2 linked regions of the Pseudovibrio sp. Tun.PSC04-5.I4 genome follow. The protein of the gene in region 2 interacts with the protein of the main gene of each other region in a pairwise test. Links are inferred from orthologs where the notes say so. Each region holds a gene or a part of one and is shown on either strand. Other genes may lie near its edges. The genes, in order: BLS62_RS24040 and mtgA.

Region 1 (5,411 bases), 900 kb from region 2 along the record:
CAATAGATTGCGCGCCCGCCCGCATCCCAAAGCTGACGATGTTTTTCACACCAGACACAGCTGCCAGATACCGCAGCAAATCATACTGCCGGTTGTCACGGTTCAAAATAGCCACACCACCCCGTTCAAGGCCGGAGAAAATCTCCCCTTTGGCACGGGCAATGTCTTCGATAGAGTTGAAGGCTTCCAGATGGACCGGCTCAACAGTGGTCACAATCGCCACATGTGGGCGCACCATCTTCACCAGCGGCGTGATCTCGCCGCGGTGGTTCATGCCGATTTCAAAAATCCCAAACTCGGTGTCAGCATGCATACGCGCAAGCGTGAGAGGCACACCCCAATGGTTATTGAAACTGGCAACGGGCGCATGTGTAAAGCCGGATTTAGACAGGCAAAGCCGCAACGCTTCTTTCGTCCCGGTCTTACCAACAGAACCAGTCACCGCAATAATACGGGCCTTACTCCGGGCACGAGCTGCAACACCAAGCCGCTCTAGTGCCTTAAGCACATCATCAACGACCACATAACGACCGCCTTCAGGCAACTCCGACAGTTTTTCACGTGAGACGACAGCAACAGATGCCCCCGCTTCCACCGCTGCCACTGCAAATAGATGTCCATCAAAGTTTTCGCCTTTGACGGAGAAATACGCATCACCGGGCTGTAATGTCCGGCTATCAATGGAAATACCGGTCACATCAGTTGTCACGTCACCAAGGACATCCCCGTCCACGGCTTCAAGAAAATCTGTAAGTGTCCATAGCGGCCCACGATCAATATCAGGCAGTTCAATCATTTGCCGCTCATATTCCGACTTAACTTCTGAATCCAACAGGTTGATATGGGGAACGATAGTCCACTTAGGCTTGTCTATCGCTGACTTAGGTACGGATTTTTTCGCAGGCGTTTCATCAGATTCAGCAACAGGCACCGGAATGTCCAGAACAGGATCTGGTTCACTTGGCGCTTCTGGCTCACTCTGTATTTCTGGTTCACTCTGGATTTCAGGCTCAACAGGTAACTCAGGTTCAGGAGCTTGCGATACATCCTCTGCTGCAATGGGGGCAACCTCTTCAAGGCCTTCATCCGCAACAATCGCTTCTGCTTCTGCTTCTGCTTCGATAGCCACTAAATCACCCAGCAGCTCATCTTCAAGCGCATCAGGCGTATCCACGGCAACAGTAGGAAAAGTTTCCTTGGCAAGCTCTGGATCACGAGATTCAGCATCCGCCAACTCAGCATCGGCAAGATCGTCGCTGCCAAGCGCGTCTTCCTCCAGCACAAGCCAATCTTCTTCAACCTGATCTTCGCTACCATCAGGGTTTTCTGGCAGAACAGCTTCAAGTTCTTCAACACCAACCTGAACAGCAGCCAGTAAATCATCATCGCTCAAATCAGCTGCCGCATCATCCTCACCGTCCCCGGCAAGTAAATCCATTTCATCGAGGTCTAAGGAGAATTCAGAGGCTTCTCCCTCTGAGGAGGCCGGAGCATCCGCTTGCTCGCCTGCAAGTGTCAATGCACCTTGCACCGCTTCATGATCAGAAAATGGCAGAACTTCAGATCCAACAATCTGGCCGGTTTCATGCCCTTTACCCGCAATACAAAGCACATCACCTGCTTGCAGCATGCCAATGGCCTGCTGGATCGCCACAGCCCGATCACCGATCTCCAATGCACCCGGACAAGCTACAACAATCTCAGCACGAATAGCATCTGGATCTTCAGTACGCGGGTTATCATCAGTCACAATGGAAACATCGGCAAGGCGAGCAGAAATCTCGCCCATCAGCTGACGCTTTCCTGTATCCCGGTCACCACCACAACCAAACACGCTGATTAGACGCCCAGATGCAAACGGACGCAGTGCCGCCAACACATTTTCCAAGGCCTCCGGTTTGTGGGCATAATCTACAAACACCAGCGCGCCGTTTTCGCGCGAACCAACAAGCTCAATACGCCCCGGTGCGCCTTGCAACACTGTCAACGCTTCCAACACTGTCTGAACTGGAATACCAGCAGAAATAGCCAGCCCCGCAGCGAGCAGCGCATTGGAGACTTGAAAATCACCAGCAAGCGGCAATGCAACAGAATACAGGCCTTCAGCTGTTTCCAACTGTAAGACCTGACTAAATCCTTCCGGCTCAACACTAAGGAGCTTCAGGTCATCGCCAAAGTAGCCAATGGTGAATGTCTTGAGCCCGCGTTCTTCGGCAATCGCAAGCACACGATCAGAAAACTGAGTTTCCGGATCAACAACAACCACACCATCATCAGGAAGAATCTCCTTAAACAAGCGCAGTTTGGCTTGCAGGTAATCCTCAATGGTCGAATGATAGTCCATATGGTCGCGGCCAAGATTGGTAAACCCAGCAGCACAAATACGCACCCCATCCAGACGAAACTGATCCAACCCGTGGCTGGATGCCTCCATGGCAGCATGGGTAACTCCATCGTCTACCAGACGCTTTAAATCCTGATGCAAGGAGACAGGATCCGGCGTTGTCAGGCCGCCATAACTCTGGCCCGTAGACGTAACCGTGCCGATCGTCCCAAGACTGGCAGAAACGTGCCCCGCATATTCAAAAATCTGGCGAATGAACACAGCAACCGACGTTTTGCCCGCTGTACCCGTCACAGCTACCATTCGCTCTGGTTGTTCACCAGAAAACGCAGCAGCCATCAACGCAAGTTCCTTACGCGCATCCTCCGCAGCGATCAAAGCAACCAGCTTGGCTTGCCCGCGAATTTCATCGGTAACACGTGCAGCATCTATCAAAATTGCAGCAGCGCCAGCGTCCACGGCCTGCGAAATAAACCGCGCACCATCAACTTTGACGCCATCTAAGGCCGCAAATACAAAACCTGGCTCAACTGCCCGACTATCAGCAGTAAGCCCTGTAATAGTGAGAGTATCAACGCTGTCTGATCCATCAGCTTCAGCGGATTCTATCTCTTGTTTTGTAAGGTCTTTAAGCAACATGATGTCGATATGTCCGGCCTATGAGACATGAATGTGGCAAAGTGGTCGATGAAAATTGATGACTTCAATTCCCCTCAATATGACCATGTACTGCCTCATTCAATTGGCTCTTGTTTAATTCCGGCTCTGATAAGAAACCGGAATGGTTTCTGCGTCATCCACGAAATCAGGCACCACACCCAACATCGGTGCAATTCTGCGGATAACAGATGCTGTGGTTGGCGTCGCATTCCACCCGGCTGTCGAGTAGCGTTGACCTTCCACTTTTTGCGGCTCATCCAACACAATCAAAACAAGGTATTGGGGGTTAGACATGGGAAAAGCAGACAGGAAGGAATTCAGATAAATACCCTCTGCGTAGCGGCCGTCGACCACTTTCTGTGCCGTCCCTGTCTTTCCACCAACATCGTAACCCGGCACCGCAGCCCGGCGACCTGATCCACGCAACACGTTTTCACGGTTAAGATATCGAAGAATTTCGCTGGTTTCAGGAGCCAGAACTTGTTTCGCTATCTTGTCCGCCTGCTCAACAGTGCGTGGCAGAAAAGTTGGTTGGAGGTACTTACCGCCATTCACCAGAGCAGCACCAGCAACGGCCATCTGAAGCGGGGTCACGCCCAAACCATGACCAAAAGAGATGGTCATTGCCGCAAGTTCACTCCACTTTGGAGGAAGCAAAGGACGCGCAACACCCGGCATTTCCGTTTGCAACTTCTCTGTCAGCCCGATCTTCTTCAAAAACGCTTTTTGAGCAGGAATACCCGCCTTCTGCATCATCTTGATAGTGCCGATGTTGGAAGAATAAATGAAAATTTCAGGCACCGTCAGAACCCGGCGTTTACCGTGGAAATCATCAATCTTCTGACCCGCAATACGGATAGGCTTTGTGGCATCAAAACTATCCTCCAGCTTCACCTTGCCGCTATCCAGCGCCATTGCAACAGTAATGCCCTTAAAGATAGAGCCCATCTCATACACACCGCCCGTAACACGGTTCATACGCTCCGCCTCAAGCGCTTGCTGACGGTTGTTCGGATCAAAATCCGGCAGTGAGGTCATGGCGATAACTTCGCCAGTATCCACCTTGAGCACCACACCCATAGCCGCTTTGGCTTTGTAGTACTCCATGGACCTAAGCAGCTCATCTCGCACCGCATGCTGGACGCGCAGATCAACGGAAAGCCGAACCGGCTCCATAGTACTATCCTGCGTAAAGCCAAGGTCCTGAAGATCCTTCAGCCACGCCTGATCAACGTATTTCTCCATGCCGGAAAGGCCTTGGTTATCTACGTTCACCGTACCTAGAATATGGCTGACAGTTTGCCCACCGGGATAAAACCGTTTGTTGCTCCTACGAAAGCCAACCCCTGGCAGGCCAAGGCCATGGATCGCCTGACGTTGCTCAACAGTGATCTCACGCTTAAGCCACGTAAACAGCGCATTGCTTTCAAGACGTTTCTTGATCGCAGGCGTATCGAGTTCAGGCAAAACAGAGATCAGCCCGTCAAACACTTCATCGGTGTCTGGAATTTTGCGTGGTTCCGCATAAAGCGCAGCACTCTTGATATCGGTCGCAAGAATTTCTCCATTGCGATCAACAATATCAGGGCGCGATTGCGTACCACTGTTTTGAGCTGCCAAAAACCGCTCAGCCGGATCGCCATCCTGCAAACCAAGCAGAACCAGACGGCCCGCAATTGCTCCGTAAACACCAATGAAAAGCACCATGGCAAAGAAGATACGCGAGCGTCCGGGCCCACGTAGCCGGATCGCACTCGTGCCATGTTTTGGACTGGACTTAGACCGCCGCAAAAAGGAGCTGTCAGCTATTCTGGCCACAAACCCCTCCTATTACTGTACGGATGTGAAGCGACTGGCGTATCCGCTCATCGCATCTGCAGAAACCGGCTCCATGAGCACAGGTCTAACGGGCAACGCTTTCAGAGTTGTAATCTGCTCTGCGCGCAACGGCTCTAACTTCAAAATATCATTATAACGATCAACAATACCCTGCAGGCGCCCCGGTTGGTTCAACACACTCCACTGCGCTTTGTAGTAGCGGATTTCGTCCTTTTCCTTAGCGATCTCGTTAGAGAGCAGGCGCACCTGATCCGCTAGGTTTTCGTTGGACATTTTAATGTCGTAAACAACCGCAGCACCAATAACCACTGCAATAACAAAGAACAGATTGACGAAGCGTAGCATAATAAACCTAGCCCCCTAGTCCGTGGAATGATGCCAGACGTGGAACGCCAGCAGCATGAATGTCTAATGTTCGCTCAGGAGCTGGCAACCGCCGTGCGGCACGCAACCGCGCGGAACGCGACCGAGGATTATCAAAGATCTCCTCAGCACTAGCGTCCTGATTACCCTTAACAATGAACTCAAAGGTTGCAGGAGGAACCTCCAGCTCCGGCATGTGGCGCGA
Region 2 (9,154 bases):
TCTAGCAAAACAAAAAAGCCGAAGGCAATCCCTCCGGCTTTCAATCTTAGCGCTGTCTGGAGGCTTTAAGCCTCTTTCTTCGCTTCAGCCAATGCTGCAATCTGCTTCTGCATTTCTGCAAGCTGCTCTTTCAGGTCAGAAATGTCGCCGCTGCTTGCCTGCTTTTCAGCAGGGTTCACTTGTGCCTCTGTTTCAGTCGCAGGAGTCTCACCCGGTTGCTGAGGCATACCGGTATCATCAAACGGCAAGAACATTTTCATCGCACGACTGAACATGTCTGTATTGCGCTTCACCTGATCTTCCAGCACTTCAAATGGAGAAGTTCCCACAGACTGGTTCATTTGACTGCGCAGCTTATCCTGCTCACGCGTAAGAGAGGACATAGAGAATTCCAGATAGCTCGGCACAATACTTTGCATGCTATCGCCATAAAAACGGATCAATTGGCGCAAAAATGTAACCGGGAGCAAGTTTTGCCCCTTGTTTTCTTGCTCAAAAATAATCTGAGTCAACACGGACCGGGTAATGTCTGAACCGGATTTTGCGTCAATGACAACAAAATCGTCCTCAGCTTTCACCATCACTGCTAGGTCCTCAAGGGTCACATATGTGCTGGTTCCAGTATTATAAAGGCGCCTGTTGGCGTACTTCTTGATGATAGTGGCTTCGTTTGTCTTAGCCATCAGATTTGAGTACCTCAATGCACTATAACGGCAGGTCTGGAACACTATCCAAAACTGTACCGGCCAGCTTCCCCCTATCCCACATTCTTTAGGTATGGGATTAACTAGTAGCCGCAGAGTAAGCTAAATGTCACCTTTCACGCTAGCGCTTTCATAGGTCAACTATGGTCTTAATAGGAATTATCGAATTCAGCTGGCCATGGCCCCACCAAATTGAATAGTGTTCCCATTAGGTTTTCTACGAGTTCAAAGGGCTTTTGAGGCCGAAGAGTAATTTTGCGGCGGCTCCGTAACTTACAAACGCCTTTAAATTTCAAGCCCGGCTTGGCAGATACATTGGAGAATTACATATGACCTCGCCTAATGAAGTTGTAATTGTAAGCGCAACGCGCACCCCGATCGGTTCTTTCAACGGCGCTTTTGCAAGTGTACCCGCTTGTGAGTTGGGAACAGCAGTTATCAAGTCTGCTCTTGATCAAGCAAAAGTCGCGGCCGGTGATGTGAACGAAATCATCTTCGGTCACGTTCTTTCCGCGGGTCAGGGCCAGAACACAGCACGCCAAGCCGCTCTCGCAGCTGGCATGTCTGATGATTCGACGGCTGTCGTCATCAATCAGGTGTGTGGCTCAGGGTTGCGTGCCGTTGCTATGGGCATGCAGCAGATTCAGTCCGGTGATGCTGATATTATCGTTGCAGGTGGTCAGGAAAATATGACCCTGTCTCCTCACTGTCAGACATTGCGTGCTGGTGTGAAGATGGGCGATTACAAGATGATTGACACCATGCTGAAGGACGGTCTCATTGACGCGTTCCAAGGCTATCATATGGGTATCACTGCAGAAAACATCGCGGAAAAGTACCAGATCTCTCGTGATGCACAGGACGAGTTCGCGGTTTCCTCTCAAAACAAAGCAGAAGCAGCTCAGAAGGCTGGCAAGTTCAAAGACGAGATTACACCGATCACCGTCAAGGAGCGCAAATCCGAGCGCGTGGTGGAAGATGATGAATTCATCCGCATGGGTGCAGAAATCTCCGCGATGCAAAAACTGCGCCCAGCTTTCAAAAAAGAAGGTACAGTCACAGCAGCAAATGCATCTGGCATCAATGATGGCGCAGCAGCCCTCGTCCTGATGAGTGCAGAAGCCGCTGAAAAACGTGGTCTGACACCACTGGCAACCATCAAGTCATGGGCAACGGCGGGTGTTGACCCCGCTTACATGGGTCTTGGTCCAATCCCAGCTTCCAAGAAAGCCCTTCAGAAGGCAGGTTGGTCCGTTGAAGATCTTGACCTTGTAGAAGCCAATGAAGCATTTGCTGCGCAGGCTCTTGCTGTTGGTCAGGAACTCGGCCTCGACGCGGATAAGCTGAATGTGAACGGTGGCGCAATCGCTCTGGGTCATCCAATCGGTGCATCTGGCGCACGCGTACTTGTAACACTCCTGCATGAGATGAAGCGCGAAGATAAGAAAAAAGGTCTCGCTACGCTTTGTGTTGGCGGCGGCATGGGTATCGCACTGTGTGTTGAGAGAAAATAACCTCAACATTGGCACTACTGTCACGTATTTGGAATAATTGAACTTTATGTTCCCTGCGTAAGGTTTAAGTCAATTCCCTAACTAATGACGGAGTTGTCTTTGCTCCGTCATTATTATTACCTGTAAAAGTGGTTTCTAATATTTCATTCCTAAGGCGGGGGGTATTTCGATGAGCAGGGTAGCAATTGTAACTGGTGGAACGCGCGGCATCGGCGCGGCAATTTCCAAGGGTCTTAATGATGCGGGATACACAGTTGCGGCAACATATGCAGGTAACACGGAAGCTGCTGACAAATTCAGCGCTGAAACTGGCATCAAAGCCTACAAGTGGGATGTATCTGACCCAAAGGCTTGCGAAGTTGGGATTGCTCAAGTCACTTCCGATTTAGGCGACATCGAAGTTCTCGTAAACAACGCTGGCATCACCCGTGATGGCTGGTTCCACAAGATGGACTATGAACAGTGGACCGCTGTGATGAAAACCAACCTGGATTCCATGTTCACCATGAGCCGTCCTGTTTTGGATGGCATGCGCGAGCGTGGCCTGGGCCGTATCATCAACATCTCTTCCATCAATGGACAAAAGGGGCAGATCGGCCAAACCAACTACTCAGCTGCAAAAGCTGGCGTGATTGGTTTCACCAAAGCATTGGCTCAGGAAACTGCGCGCAAAGGCATTACGGTGAACTGCATCTGCCCGGGTTACATTGATACAGACATGGTTGCTGCAGTGCCTGAGAAGGTGCTGGAGAGCATTATTGGTCAGATCCCAGTCGGACGCCTCGGCAAGGCAGAAGAGATCGCTGGCATGGTCTGCTACCTCACATCAACGGCAGCAGCATTCGTGACAGGCTCAGTCATGACCATCAACGGCGCACAGTACGTCGCCAACGGCTGAGTCAGAGGCGTAAATCACCTACTCTGCCGCCCGCAAGCGACAGAACAATAAGAAACGAAGCCGCCTCATCCGGGGCGGTTTTATTTTGTTTGGCTTTACAATTTTACTCAAACGCAATTGCAGCGCATGTGCGCTTCCTATAAAAGCACCCGTTTTGCAAACGGAACATGAGTGGAATCGCAATGCCAGATTATTCAACGCTTCTCTTATTCGCTGCTGCCTCCCTCGCTCTAACAGTCACCCCCGGACCAGATATGTTGCTCATCGCCACTCGTAGCGCTGCTCAGGGTCGGCGTGCTGGACTTGCAATATTTGCAGGCATAGCTGTTGGAACTTACTTCCATGCCTTAGCAGCAGCTTTTGGCTTGTCCCAACTCTTCCTTGCGGTTCCAATCGCCTATGATGCGGTCCACTTTGCTGGTACGGCGTATCTGATGTTTCTTGCTTGGAAGGCCTTCACATCAACGCCAGAGAACTCCAGCACACCGAAGGAAGCTGGGAAACACTCAACATATCAAATGTTCCGGCAAGGTTTCCTAACAAATCTTCTCAATCCGAAAATGGCGATTTTTGTGCTGGCGCTGTTCCCGCAATTTGTAAATCCAGAGGCTGGGAATATAGCAACTCAAATTATGGTTCTCGCAACAGTATTGAACACTGTTGGATTTTTCATCAATGGAACCGTCATTATCGCAGCAAGCCATCTCACAAGATATCTGAGTGGCAGTGGCAAACTAAAAAACCTGGCAAACTACATTCTGGGAACGATGTTTGCCGGATTAGCTGCACGATTGGCGTTTGAGAGCCAGCGCTAACAGCAATCAAAAAAAGGTCGCTTCTTTACGTGATGCGGCCTTTTTCATTCCAAACCGAATCCACAAAAAGAAAAAGCCGCCCCAAGGGACGGCCATTTCAATATTAATCGCAGTGATCGCTTCAGTCTTAGACGTCGTCTTTAGGCTGAAGAATCTGACGACCCCGGTACATACCAGACTTCAGGTCAACATGGTGCGGGCGACGCAGTTCGCCGGAATCCTTGTCTTCCACATAAGTTGGTTGAGCCAGAGCGTCGGTAGAACGGCGAAAGCCGCGTTTCATACGCGATACTTTTTTCTTAGGAACAGCCATTGTAGCTCTCTCTCTCGTCACAAACGCACGCGCCACTACAAGCGCGGCGTCAACGTGCGAAATACACAATCTCTCAGAATGGCGGGGGTTATACAGGCAAACCAAAGGTATTGCCAGTCATTATACGAAATTAATTTCGCACTACCTCTCCAACGCCGAAATACAGTTAAGGACTTCGCCGGCCACTTGAGCTCGGCTACGGTTTATACCGGCAAGCCTGCGATGTCCAGAGGCAGGTTTCGCGGGGTTTCTCGCAATAGGATTAGGAAGCGCTGTAGCCAACAACGAGGCTTGATTCGCCGATAGTTTTGCAGCGGTTTTCCCAAAAAAAGTTTCCGAAGCAGCCTCGGCTCCATAGATGCCGGGACCCCATTCAGCAACGTTCAGATAGATTTCCAAAAGCCGTCGCTTGGAAAGAACTCCATCCAGTAACAAAGCCAAAGGCACTTCCAGCGCCTTGCGCACATAATCCCGCCCGTTCCACAAAAACAGGTTCTTAGCGAGCTGCATTGTAATGGTGCTGGCCCCGCGTGGCCGCTTGCCATCAAACAACTTTCCAACCTGACCTCGAACAGCAGGCCAGTCGACCCCGCCGTGCAGGCAGAACGTAGCATCCTCCGAAACAACAACGGAGCGTTGTAAATTAACGGATATTTCGTTCAAAGGCACCCATTTACGCCAAACGGGTTGGCCCGTAACAGTGCGATAAAGCATCAAACTGGAATAAGGAGGAACCACCGTATACAGCAATGTCAGCACCACAGGCAAAGCCAGCAGAGCACCTAACACCCGAAGGGCCCAACGCTTGATTCTGCGTTTCAGCGGCTGCGGCGTCCTCTTTACACGCGCTTTTTTCAAGCACCTTTCTCCGATACATTCTGAAGTGCTGAGACATCTCTGTGAGTTTCAATCATGAATCGTTCCAGAGCCTCGCAAAGCAATTTCGTATTTCCTTCAAAAGAAGACTTCCGTCTCCAGACCATTCCAATCTCACGGCGCGCACTCTCGTCGGCAATTTTTATGAGCTTCAACGAGGTCCCGCGATCGATGTCCGCATCAACAGCAATACGTGGCACCAGAGTGACGCCAATTCCGTTATCCACCATTTGTACAAGTGTTGATAAAGATGTGGCTTGTATATCCTCATTAGCCGTCAACATACGTCCTCCCGTTGCTGCGAGCACGTGATTGCGTAAACAGTGCCCATCTTCCAACAGCAACAACACCTCATCTGCCAGATCTTCCATCTTCACCTGCGCAGCACCGCAAAGCGGGTGTCCGCAAGGCACTGCCAGATAGAAAGCATCACTCCCAATCACTTTTGATTCAAACCCCGTAGTGTCATAGGGCAGCGCCATAAGAGCAGCATCAATACGCCCCTCCTTCAAAGCAGCCATCAAATTGCGCGAAAGGTCCTCCCTCAGAAACAATTGCAGCTCCGGGTACAACTTGCGCAAGCGTGGCAAAAACCGCGGTAGCAAAAAAGGAGCAATGGAAGGGATCACACCAAGCCGGAACCGCCCACAGAGCGGCTTATTCTGCGCACGCACACCCTGAACAAGGTCTTCAGCATCACGCAGCAACAAAGATGCCTTCTCAAGCACCGTCTCCCCGGCATCCGTCAGCACCAACGTGCGCCCGGACCGGTCCAGTAGCTCACATCCCAAAATGCCCTCCAGCTGTTTAATTGCGGCGGAAAGCGTAGACTGGGTGATGAAACTGGCCTCTGCAGCTTTCGAAAACGAGAGGTGCTTGGCAAGGGTCTTAAAGTACTGAAGCTGTTTTAATGTGGGTAACATTTTACGCCCGGATGACACAGATCAAAGTCCGCAGATTAGAATTTATCTAAGTTTGGCTGAATTCGGCCATTCCTGAGATAATCTAGCAGATCATTCGATTTAATCGATAGATATCTTCGTTATTATCGTTTTGACCGATGGCACCAATGGCTGCATAAGGCCCCCAACGAAGACGCGAATTTTCAAATCTTCATTAAAATCACTAATTAGTGGTGCTCTGGCGCCGCACATATTTAGGAGAGTTCCATGCTCGGTATCGGCGAAAAGCTTCCAAAATTTGAAGTAGTTGGCGTAAAGCCTGGTTTCAACAACCATGAAGAAAACGGCGAAAGCGCGTTTGAAGCAATCACCGAAAAAAGCTTTGAAGGTAAGTGGAAAGTAATCTTCTTCTACCCAAAAGATTTCACCTTCGTTTGCCCAACTGAAATCGCTGAATTCGCTCGCCTCGCTGGTGAGTTTGAAGACCGTGATGCTGTTGTTCTCGGCGGTTCCACCGACAACGAATTCTGTAAGCTCGCATGGCGCCGTGATCACGCTGATCTCGACAAGCTGCCAATGTGGTCATTCGCTGACACCAACGGCTCTCTCGTAGACGGCCTCGGCGTTCGCTCACCAGACGGCGTTGCATACCGCTACACCTTCGTTGTGGATCAGGAAAACACCATCCAGCACGTTTACGCAACCAACCTCAACGTTGGCCGTAACCCTAAGGATACACTCCGCGTTCTCGATGCTTTGCAGACCGACGAACTCTGCCCATGTAACCGTGAAGTTGGCGGCGAAGTAATCGCAGCTTAATCTCGGCACCTTTCAGGGTCGGAGCATCTAAAGCGAAAAATCGCAGTGCTCCGGCCTCGCTAAATAAATAAAAAACACTTTGCACGCGGCCTCTCGCTAATCATCATTAGGAGTAACATCATGTCCATTGACTCTCTGAAATCCCGTTTCGGTGAATTCGCGAAAGACGTTCGCCTGAACCTTGGCTCAATGGCCACTGATGAATCTCTCACTGCCCAGCAAAAATATGGCCTCATTGTTGCCTGCGCGATCACCACTCGCAATGCAGACGTCAAGAAAGCACTTGTAGCAGAAGCTGCTCCTCACCTGTCTCCCGAGGCGATGAGCGCTGCCAAAGCTGCTGCAACAATCATGGGCATGAACAACATCTACTACCGTTTTGTTCACCTCTCCTCCAATGAGCAATACGGCACCATGCCAGCTAAATTACGTATGAACGTGATCGGAAGGCCAGGTGTAGACAAGGTTGATTTCGAATTATGGTCGCTCGCGGTTTCTGCAATCAACGGCTGCGGCATGTGTATTGATAGCCATGAGGCTATCCTGCGCAAAGCCGGTGTCACTGCAGAAATGGTTCAAACAGCTGTTCGTTTTGCATCAATAATCCAGTCCGCAGCAATCGCCCTTGAAGCTTCGGAACTGGAGCTCGAAGCAGCTGAATAAAAACACGCACGTCCCATCAGGCCCTGCTTCGGTACAGAATAACTCTCCCTCGTTCTGTAACCGCCCCCAAAGTATGCGCGCCGCCACTTGCTCTTTTGAGCGCAAAGCCGAAGCCCCCCAGCTTCGGCTTTTTTTTATGCTCTATAGATAGTGAATATCCTGATGGGATCGCCTCAAAAACTCTCACGGATAAGCACAACAAACAGCACAATAAGATCAACAAACACCCAGAAACCAGCAATCGCCATCATTGCGATTGCAAGAAACAACCCGATCATCTGACCCGTTGTCAGCGCTGTTAGCAGCTCCTCCTCCCCTCCATCCAAAAACAGAGGAATAAGGATCAGCACACCAACAATGTTAAGAAGGTTTATAGCAACTGCCGTGCCCAATTTCCGCAGATAAAACCGATGTCCGGCAATCCCACCAAACAGGAGCGCGAATAAAATAGCGTAGGCAGTAGATTTGCCAGGCGCTGTTAAATTAAATACGCCATCTCGCATTTTCCGACTTGGAAGCGGAATATCATCAAACATCAATCACCAGATCTTTTCACTAGCCCGAAAACCAGCAAAAGTTAGGGTGACGGCATACATTGGTCAAGAACACCAGTCGCACAAAATAGAATTTCCCCAGTCAACCAAATTGGTTAAACAGCAGCCACTTCCGAAACAAGGCAAACCGAGACATACTCAAAATCTATTCTTTCAGACGTCGAGCATGCCTTTGTAAATATAATTGGACCAAACAGATTAAGCCGTTTTCCGCCGGTCATCACGGTGGGCCATCATCGCCTGTTCATTGTCTCCAATGAAGTCACGAATAATTGGCACTGCATCCCGCTCTTTGGAAAGGACAAGCTGAAACACCATGAGACGCCCATGCAAAAAATTCATCTCACATCCAGACAGATAGAACTCCCACATTCTGCAGAAGCGCTCATCATACAGCTCTTTGATCTTATCCCGGTTGGCCTCAAATTTCAGACGCCAGTCCCGGATGGTGTAATAGTAGTGCAATCGCAGAATTTCGTTATCACACACCCATAAGCCCGTCTTTTCAATATCCGCAAAGGTCTCAGATAAGGAGGGGCAATAACCACCGGGAAAGATGTACTTGCTCAAGAACGGACCGGTCACACCAGGAGGACTACTACGCCCTATAGAGTGGATCATGGCGTAACCATTTGGCTTCAGGCAATCACGGATCTTGTTGAAATAAGCACCAAAATTGCCATGCCCCACATGTTCCATCATCCCAATCGAGACAACACGATCAAACTCGCCCTCGAACTCGTTGTAATCCAGACAAACGAATTCAACCCGATCTTCAAGGCCAGCCGCTTTTACACGCTCTTCCGCAATTTTAATCTGCTCAGTCGAAACATTGAGGGATGTCACCTGCGCACCAGCCTGCGCCATGCGGAGCGCCAAAGACCCCCAACCGCCGCCGATTTCCAGCACGGACATTCCCTGTTTCAAATCAAGCTTTGCAACAATATGGTCCAGCTTGGCCTGTTGAGCCTCTTCAAGAGTATCGTCAGGGCTCCGATAATAGGCACAGCTATAGTTCAACCCTTCATCCAAAAACAGTCGATAGAGATCGGTGGAGAGATCGTAGTGATGGCGAACCTTCGCCTTGTTCTTTTTC

The links.
Region 1: the proteins of mtgA (region 2) and BLS62_RS24040 interact in binary tests that used the Escherichia coli proteins (3 or more experiments, as listed by UniProt). The link is inferred for Pseudovibrio sp. Tun.PSC04-5.I4 from one-to-one orthologs.

The regions. Positions count from the first base shown.
Region 1 is NZ_FNLB01000006.1:4,042,826-4,048,236, reverse strand. Bases 2,461-5,411 are described here. They hold BLS62_RS24040 (peptidoglycan D,D-transpeptidase FtsI family protein), read right to left. Parts: upstream 4,823-5,411; coding sequence 3,098-4,822; downstream 2,461-3,097. Other genes in these bases: rsmH (16S rRNA (cytosine(1402)-N(4))-methyltransferase RsmH), read right to left, coding at 5,196-5,411; BLS62_RS24035 (cell division protein FtsL), read right to left, coding at 4,835-5,188; BLS62_RS32845 (UDP-N-acetylmuramoylalanyl-D-glutamyl-2,6-diaminopimelate--D-alanyl-D-alanine ligase), read right to left, coding at 2,461-2,983. Also shown: more of BLS62_RS32845, read right to left, coding at 1-2,460. UniProt on the Escherichia coli protein: Essential cell division protein that catalyzes cross-linking of the peptidoglycan cell wall at the division septum. Required for localization of FtsN.
Region 2 is NZ_FNLB01000006.1:3,138,361-3,147,514, reverse strand. The notes cover bases 3,245-6,215. They hold mtgA (monofunctional biosynthetic peptidoglycan transglycosylase), read right to left. Parts: upstream 5,103-6,215; coding sequence 4,386-5,102; downstream 3,245-4,385. Other genes in these bases: BLS62_RS19880 (hydrogen peroxide-inducible genes activator), read right to left, coding at 5,099-6,043; rpmF (50S ribosomal protein L32), read right to left, coding at 4,059-4,244; BLS62_RS19895 (LysE family translocator), read left to right, coding at 3,299-3,931. Also shown: polyhydroxyalkanoate synthesis repressor PhaR, read right to left, coding at 66-683; BLS62_RS19905 (acetyl-CoA C-acetyltransferase), read left to right, coding at 1,034-2,218; phbB (acetoacetyl-CoA reductase), read left to right, coding at 2,388-3,116; BLS62_RS19875 (peroxiredoxin), read left to right, coding at 6,290-6,841; BLS62_RS19870 (carboxymuconolactone decarboxylase family protein), read left to right, coding at 6,962-7,504; BLS62_RS19865 (NINE protein), read right to left, coding at 7,678-8,040; BLS62_RS19860 (SAM-dependent methyltransferase), read right to left, coding at 8,257-9,154. UniProt on the Escherichia coli protein: Peptidoglycan polymerase that catalyzes glycan chain elongation from lipid-linked precursors. May play a role in peptidoglycan assembly during cell division in collaboration with other cell division proteins.